DNA from 2 places in the Pseudomonas sp. DWP3-1-2 genome. Region 1 is predicted to be linked to the other one. Evidence: predicted binding sites of a transcription regulator. Region 1 holds the regulator's gene; the other holds the start of a gene.
The links. The regulator FliA, encoded in region 1, starts transcription of late flagellar genes. The targets are predictions, from matches to a motif close to CTAAAGTTTNNNNNNNNNNNGCCGNTAA.
Positions count from the first base shown of each region.

Region 2: a site for FliA is predicted at 1,242-1,269, ahead of motA (flagellar motor stator protein MotA). Genes of this name have one in related genera too.

Region 1 is NZ_JAFCTZ010000005.1:244,164-247,682, reverse strand. Features, by position in the region: gene flhF (flagellar biosynthesis protein FlhF) at 1-739, shown strand, start outside; gene fleN (flagellar synthesis regulator FleN) at 855-1,688, shown strand; gene fliA (RNA polymerase sigma factor FliA) at 1,685-2,425, shown strand; gene ACP7B0_RS14550 (chemotaxis response regulator CheY) at 2,717-3,091, shown strand; gene ACP7B0_RS14545 (protein phosphatase CheZ) at 3,111-3,519, shown strand, end outside.
Region 2 is NZ_JAFCTZ010000009.1:164,009-167,527, forward strand. Features, by position in the region: gene motB (flagellar motor protein MotB) at 1-318, opposite strand, end outside; gene motA (flagellar motor stator protein MotA) at 322-1,173, opposite strand; gene ACP7B0_RS18710 (HDOD domain-containing protein) at 1,385-2,920, shown strand; gene rhdA (thiosulfate sulfurtransferase) at 2,966-3,519, shown strand, end outside.

The sequences.
Region 1 (3,519 bases):
TCAGTCCTGGCGCATGCTGCTGGCCCACCTGGCACGGATGATTGCCACCCCGGAGGTCGAACCGCTGGAAGAAGGGGGTGTCATCGCCATGGTCGGCCCGGCGGGCATGGGCAAGACGACCACGCTGGCCAAACTGGCGGCGCGCTATGTGTTGAAGTACGGCGCGCAGAACATCGCGCTGGTCAGCATGGACAGCTTTCGCATCGGTGCCCAGGAACAGCTCAAGACGCTGGGCCGCATCCTCAACGTGCCGGTGACCCATGTCGACCCGGGCCAGTCTCTGGCTCAGGCCCTGGATCCGCTGCTGCGCAAGCGCGTCGTGCTGATTGACACCGCCGGCCTGCAAGCCAGCGACCCGGCCCTGCGCATGCAGCTCGAAAGTCTGGCCGGGCGTGGCATCAAGGCACGCAATTACCTGGTGTTGGCAACGACCAGTCAGAAGCAAGTGCTGACCGCTGCCTACCACAGTTACAAGCGTTGCGGTCTGGCCGGGTGCATCCTGACCAAGCTGGACGAAACCGCGAGCCTGGGTGAAGTACTCAGTCTGGCGATCAGTCATGAACTTCCCGTGGCCTACCTGACTGACGGGCCGCGTATTCCTGATGATTTACACCTTCCTCGCAGGCACCAACTGGTCTCCCGTGCGGTCAATGTGCAGATGCAGGAAGAACCGAGCGAAGAAGCGATGGCGGATATGTTCGCCGACCTTTACCACAACCCAAGCAAGCGGGTGGGTTAGGTGAAACGAACTACTGAAATTTACCTGCATCGATGGTCTGCCACGCATTGTTCCGAAGCGAACGTGCAGCCGCCAATGTGGCTTCGGTCTACGCAAGACAAGGTAATGAATAAACATGGGTAGCATGCATCCCGTACAGGTGATCGCGGTGACCGGCGGCAAAGGTGGCGTCGGTAAGACTAACGTGTCAGTGAATCTATCGCTGGCCTTGGCTGAGCTTGGCCGGCGCGTCATGCTGCTGGACGCCGACCTTGGCCTGGCCAATGTCGACGTGCTGCTGGGTCTGACGCCCAAGCGAACCCTTGCCGATGTGATTGAAGGCCGTTGCGAATTGCGCGATGTGCTCCTTCAGGGGCCTGGCGGGATCCGCATCGTGCCGGCCGCTTCCGGTACCCAGAGCATGGTGCACCTGACCCCGGCGCAGCATGCCGGTCTGATCCAGGCCTTCAGCGACATCGGCGATAACCTGGACGTGCTGGTCATTGACACGGCCGCAGGTATTGGCGAATCGGTGGTGAGCTTCGTGCGCGCCGCTCAGGAAGTGCTGTTGGTGGTGTGCGATGAACCCACGTCGATCACTGACGCCTACGCCTTGATCAAACTGCTTAACCGCGATTACGGCATGAACCGCTTCCGCGTCCTGGCCAACATGGCTCAGAGCCCGCAGGAAGGTCGCAATCTGTTTGCCAAGCTGACCAAAGTGACAGACCGTTTTCTGGACGTTGCCCTGCAGTACGTGGGCGCCGTCCCTTACGATGAGTGTGTGCGCAAGGCTGTGCAGAAGCAGCGGGCCGTTTATGAAGCCTTCCCGCGCTCCAAATGCTCCCTGGCCTTCAAGGCGATCGCGCAGAAAGTCGACACCTGGCCGTTGCCGGCCAACCCCCGCGGTCATCTTGAGTTTTTCGTCGAGCGACTTGTCCACCAGACATTTGCGGGGCCTGTCCAATGACAGCCAGCGGCTACCAGATGTACAGCAAAGCTTCCAAGAACTCGCAGTACGAACTGATCGAGCGCTACGCGCCGCTGGTCAAGCGTATCGCCTATCACTTGCTGGCGCGTCTGCCGGCCAGCGTTCAGGTCGAAGACTTGATCCAGGCTGGGATGATCGGGCTGCTTGAGGTCTCCACCAAATACGACTGCACCAAGGGCGCGAGCTTCGAAACCTATGCGGGTATTCGTATCCGGGGTGCGATGCTTGATGAGGTGCGTAAAGGGGATTGGGCGCCACGTTCGGTTCACCGCAATACGCGCATGGTCAGTGACGCAATTCGCTCAATTGAAGCTAAAACGGGTCGTGACGCTAAAGATCATGAAGTTGCGGCCGAACTCCAATTGAGTCTCGATGATTATTACGGGATTCTGAACGATACCTTGGGCAGCCGGCTGTTCAGTTTCGACGACCTTTTGCAGGACGGCGAACATGAAGGTCTGCACGAGGACGGCGCAAGCGGGTCGCTTGAGCCCTCGCGGGATCTGGAAGATGAGCGTTTCCAGGCCGCATTGGCGGATGCGATTGCCAATCTTCCGGAGCGTGAGCGACTGGTCTTGGCGCTGTATTACGACGAGGAGCTCAACCTCAAGGAAATCGGTGAGGTCCTGGGGGTTAGCGAATCGCGAGTCAGCCAGTTACACAGCCAGTGCGCAGCTCGTTTGCGAGGGCGTTTGGGGGAATGGCGAGCGCGTTGACAGGTATGGCGCGTTCTTGTGGATGCGCTGTTCGTGGACGCCGGCTGTGCAAAGCGTTGTTTGGGAAGAGATGGACAAGGCGGGAACCGGTCTTGCGTGAGTGATGCGTGCTGTCGGAAGGGTTTTGCCTTTCTGTCGATCGCCGATTTCTGCCCGGTTCCTTGAATGTTGATTTACCAAGCCCGTCGTCGTTTTAGTGCAGCCGATGTGAGCTGTGCCGGTATTGATTGAACAGCGCGTTCAGGTGCTGAACGCGTTAAAGACTGCTTGGAGGTCGAATTGGACAAGAACATGAAAATCCTCATCGTTGATGACTTCTCAACGATGCGGCGGATCATAAAAAACCTGTTGCGGGATTTGGGATTCACCAATACTTCCGAAGCCGATGATGGAATCACTGCGCTGCCAATGTTGCAGAGCGGTTCATTTGATTTTCTGGTGACTGACTGGAACATGCCTGGCATGTCCGGCATCGACCTGCTGCGCCAGGTGCGCGCCGACGAACGACTCAAGCACCTACCGGTGCTGATGGTCACGGCCGAAGCCAAGCGTGACCAGATCATCGAAGCGGCCCAGGCCGGTGTTAACGGTTATGTTGTGAAGCCATTTACGGCTCAAGTGCTGAAAGAAAAGATCGAAAAGATCTTCGAGCGCGTCAATAGCTGATGTTTGCCGCGAGGGCGCTATGGAGCATAAAGAGTCATCAATGGGCGACTTTGAGTCGACCCTCAAAAAGCACGCGACAGAACTGGTAGCGAGCCTCGAAAAAGGCCGTTTCGGCGATGCCGTGCAATTGATCCATGAGCTGAACCAGACTCGTGATCGAGGCTTGTATCGCGAGGTCGGCAAGCTTACCCGCGAGCTGCACAGTGCAATCGTCAATTTCCAGATTGACCCGAACATGCCCCAGGCCGAAGAAGTGTCCCAGATCACGGACGCGACTGAGCGCTTGTCGTATGTTGTCAAACTCACGGAAAACGCTGCCAACCGGACCATGGATCTGGTCGAGCAAAGCACGCCGCTGATGAACGGCCTGAGCACCGACGCCAAGGCGTTGAGCGAGGACTGGGGACGTTTCATGCGCCGTGAAATCG
Region 2 (3,519 bases), on a different contig from region 1:
GGATTCAATCGGCACTGTGTCAGGGGTTGGCGTGGATTTGACCTCGGGGTTAAGCGTGCGGTCCGGCGACATCTCCGGCGAACCGCCCAGATCAATCACGTAGGGCGAACCACTTTCAGAGAACCCGACCGGGTCCTTGAAGTAACCCGCAACGGCCAGAAGCTGCTCCGGCGTCGCGGTCGTCATCAACCACAATACCAGAAAGAACGCCATCATCGCGGTGGCGAAGTCGGCGAAGGCGATTTTCCATGCCCCACCGTGGTGTCCGCCTTCATAGCGCTTGACGCGCTTGATGATTATCGGCTGATTGTTTTCCATGGCTTAGCGACCGCGAACCGCTTGCTCCAGCTCACTGAAGCTGGGCCGGTGCGCCGGGTACAGCACCTTGCGCCCGAACTCGACGGCCAGCGACGGTGGCATGCCGGAGGCGGAAGCCACGAGGGACGCCTTGATGGCTTCGTAGACGTTCAGTTCTTCCTTGGCATCATGGGCCAGGGACGTCGCCAAAGGGCCGAAGAAACCGTACGCGGCGAGAATACCGAAGAATGTACCCACCAGTGCCGCACCTACGTGTTTGCCGATGGCAGCGTTGTCGCCGTCGCCCAACGAAGCCATGGTGACCACGATGCCCAGTACCGCCGCGACGATACCGAAACCGGGCATACCGTCGGCAATACCCGTAATGGCGTGAGAAGGATGGCCCAGCTCTTCCTTGATGCTTTGCAGTTCCATGTCGAACAAGCCTTCCAGCTCGTGGGGAGCCATGTTGCCGGACGACATGATGCGCAGATAATCACAGATGTACGCCGTCATGCGTTCATCTTTGAGTATGCCAGGGTATTTGGCGAAGATCGGGCTGGCCGCGGCGTCCTCGATATCCCCCTCAATCGCCATCATCCCTTCGCGACGGCTCTTGTTGAGGATCTCGTACACCAGGCCCAGGACTTCAAGGTAGTAGGCGTGAGTGAAGCGCGTGCCGAACATCTTCAGCGACTTCTTGATCACGTGCATGGTCATGTAGCCAGGGTTGGCCTGCAGGAATGCACCAAAAGCAGCACCGCCGATGATCAGGACCTCGAAAGGTTGGATCAGTGCGGCAATCTGGCCGTGGGACAGCACGTATCCGCTGAGCACGCTCGCGAAAACGACAATGATGCCGATAATTTTAGCCATAGGTAGAAACTACTTACCAAGTCGGATTCAGGGGCATGGAGCGCAAGTTCTTGAAACTCTTCTTCTACTTATCGGCCTATGTGAGCCAGACTATAGCCCACCATGACGAAAAGCCAGTCGGGCCGTGAACGGTGGTCTACAGCGCAATTGTCCAATCCTTAAATATCGCAGTCCATACTGCCTAAAATATCCAGTCGTACAGGCCTGATACATGCCTCCAGAAATTTCGACACCGCTCCCCGTTCCCAAGACCCTCGACGCCTGGGTCAAGCAGCTTGATGGCGTCGTACTGCCAGTGCCTGCGGCCAACCATAAGCAAGTCCGGGCGGCGCTCAACGACAGTCGTCGCTCGTTGCGCGACATCGCCGATATGATTCAGGACAGCCCGACGCTGGTACTCAGTGTCATGCGCGAAGCCAACCACCCGACCTCCCGACTCACCGAGCCCGCCGAAAGTCTTGAAGTGGCGATCAGCCGTCTCGGCCTGGCGCGCACGGAAGTGCTGCTCAACCGCCTGCCCACGCTGGAAGCCGCTGAAATCCCGACAGCCTTTCGCCAGTTGCTGTTGGTCAGCCTGCACGCCACCCAACAGGCCAACGGTCTATTCGCCGGGCGCCTGGCGCGTCTATGGCATGACATTCATTTGGGCAGCCTGCTGTTTTTGTCACCGTTATGGCCGATGGCGCTCGCTCATCCCAAGCTGCTCGATGAGTGGGAAATGCGCGTCATTCATCAGGGCGAGTCTTCCCGCGAGGTTGAAAAGCAGCTGTTCGGTGTCAGTTTGCTGGAGTTGTGCACCGCCCTGGCTGAACTGTGGAATCTGCCGTTGTGGGTCACGCTGGGTTATCGGCTGTTGATCAAGGATCGACGCCAGTTGGTCAAAGCCATGCGCATTGCGCGTAAAAACGATGACCCGCTGCTTCAGCAGCAACTCATGGACGCAGACGTGCATTTGCATCGCTGGCTGAATCAACCGGCCAATACGGTGCTGCTGGGCAACGGCCTGGCGCTGTCGGCTCAACACGCCTGGGACAGCCCGCATTGCCTGCGCTGGGAACTCCTGACCAGCTTGTACTTGCAGCAACCCCTGTCCAGCGTTCAACAGCAGGTACACCAGAACGCCGTCACCAGCGCCCGCCACCACGCCGCACCGGAAATATGGCATCCGGCCGAAGCGTTACTCTGGCCGTGGGATGCCCGACGCGTCCATCGCGGCACACTGCCTGCCGCGCCACCGTCCACCGAGGCCCTGCAGGTGTGGCGCAAACAATGTGCCGAGCTGCTGATCGAGCCCAGCCCGTTCAATAACGCCATGCACCTGACCACGGCGGCCCGTGACGCCTTGCTGTCCTGCGGGATGCAGCGTGTCATGCTGATGATGACGGACAAGACCGCCACCATGCTGCGGGTTCATCAGATCGGCGGCCTCCAGAAGGAAGCCGCCGGGACCGTGCTCTATATAAAAGAAAGCACGGTGCTGCAACGCCTGCTCGCGCAACCGACGCAATTGCGCATGACTCCGGCCAACATTGATCAGTTTTCTGCCTTGCTGCCGGGCAGCATAAAAGGCCTGTTCAACGGCCAGCACTGGCTGATTCGCTCCCTGAGCAGTAACGGCAAAGTCGTGATGCTGGTCTTCGCGGATCAGGGCGGCGGGCCGCTTTCGGAGATATCCGTCCAAGCCTTTGGAAAAACCTGCCAATGCATCGAGCGGGCGATGACCAGCTTTAGTAGTCGCAAAGCCTGACAGCTGGGCTACAATTCGCCTCTTTTTCGACACTGGAGGCTGCACATGTCTGTCTTCTCTAGCCTGCCCCTGGTCATCGAGCCCAGCGACCTGCTGGCACGCCTCGACGCGCCCGAGCTGATCCTCGTCGACCTGACCAGCAGTGCCCGGTACGACGCCGGACACCTCCCCGGCGCACGCTTTGTCGACCCCAAGCGCACGCAACTGGGCCAGCCTCCGGCTCCGGGCCTGTTGCCGGAACACGCGCAACTCCAGGCGCTGTTCGGCGAGTTGGGCCATAACCCGGATGCGGTCTACGTGGTCTATGACGACGAAGGCGGTGGCTGGGCCGGCCGGTTTATTTGGTTACTGGATGTAATCGGCCACACTCGCTATCACTACCTCAACGGTGGCCTTCTCGCCTGGCAGGCTGATGGCTTGCGGCTTTCAACCGACGTCCCGCCTTCTGCTGGCCAACCCGTTCCCCTGACCCTGCACGACGAACCGACCGCTACCCGCGAATACCTGCAAAGCCGGCTCGGCGCGGCCGATCTGGCCATCTGGGATGCTCGCGGGTCCACGGAGTACTCGGGTGAAAAAGTCCTGGCAGCCAAGGCTGG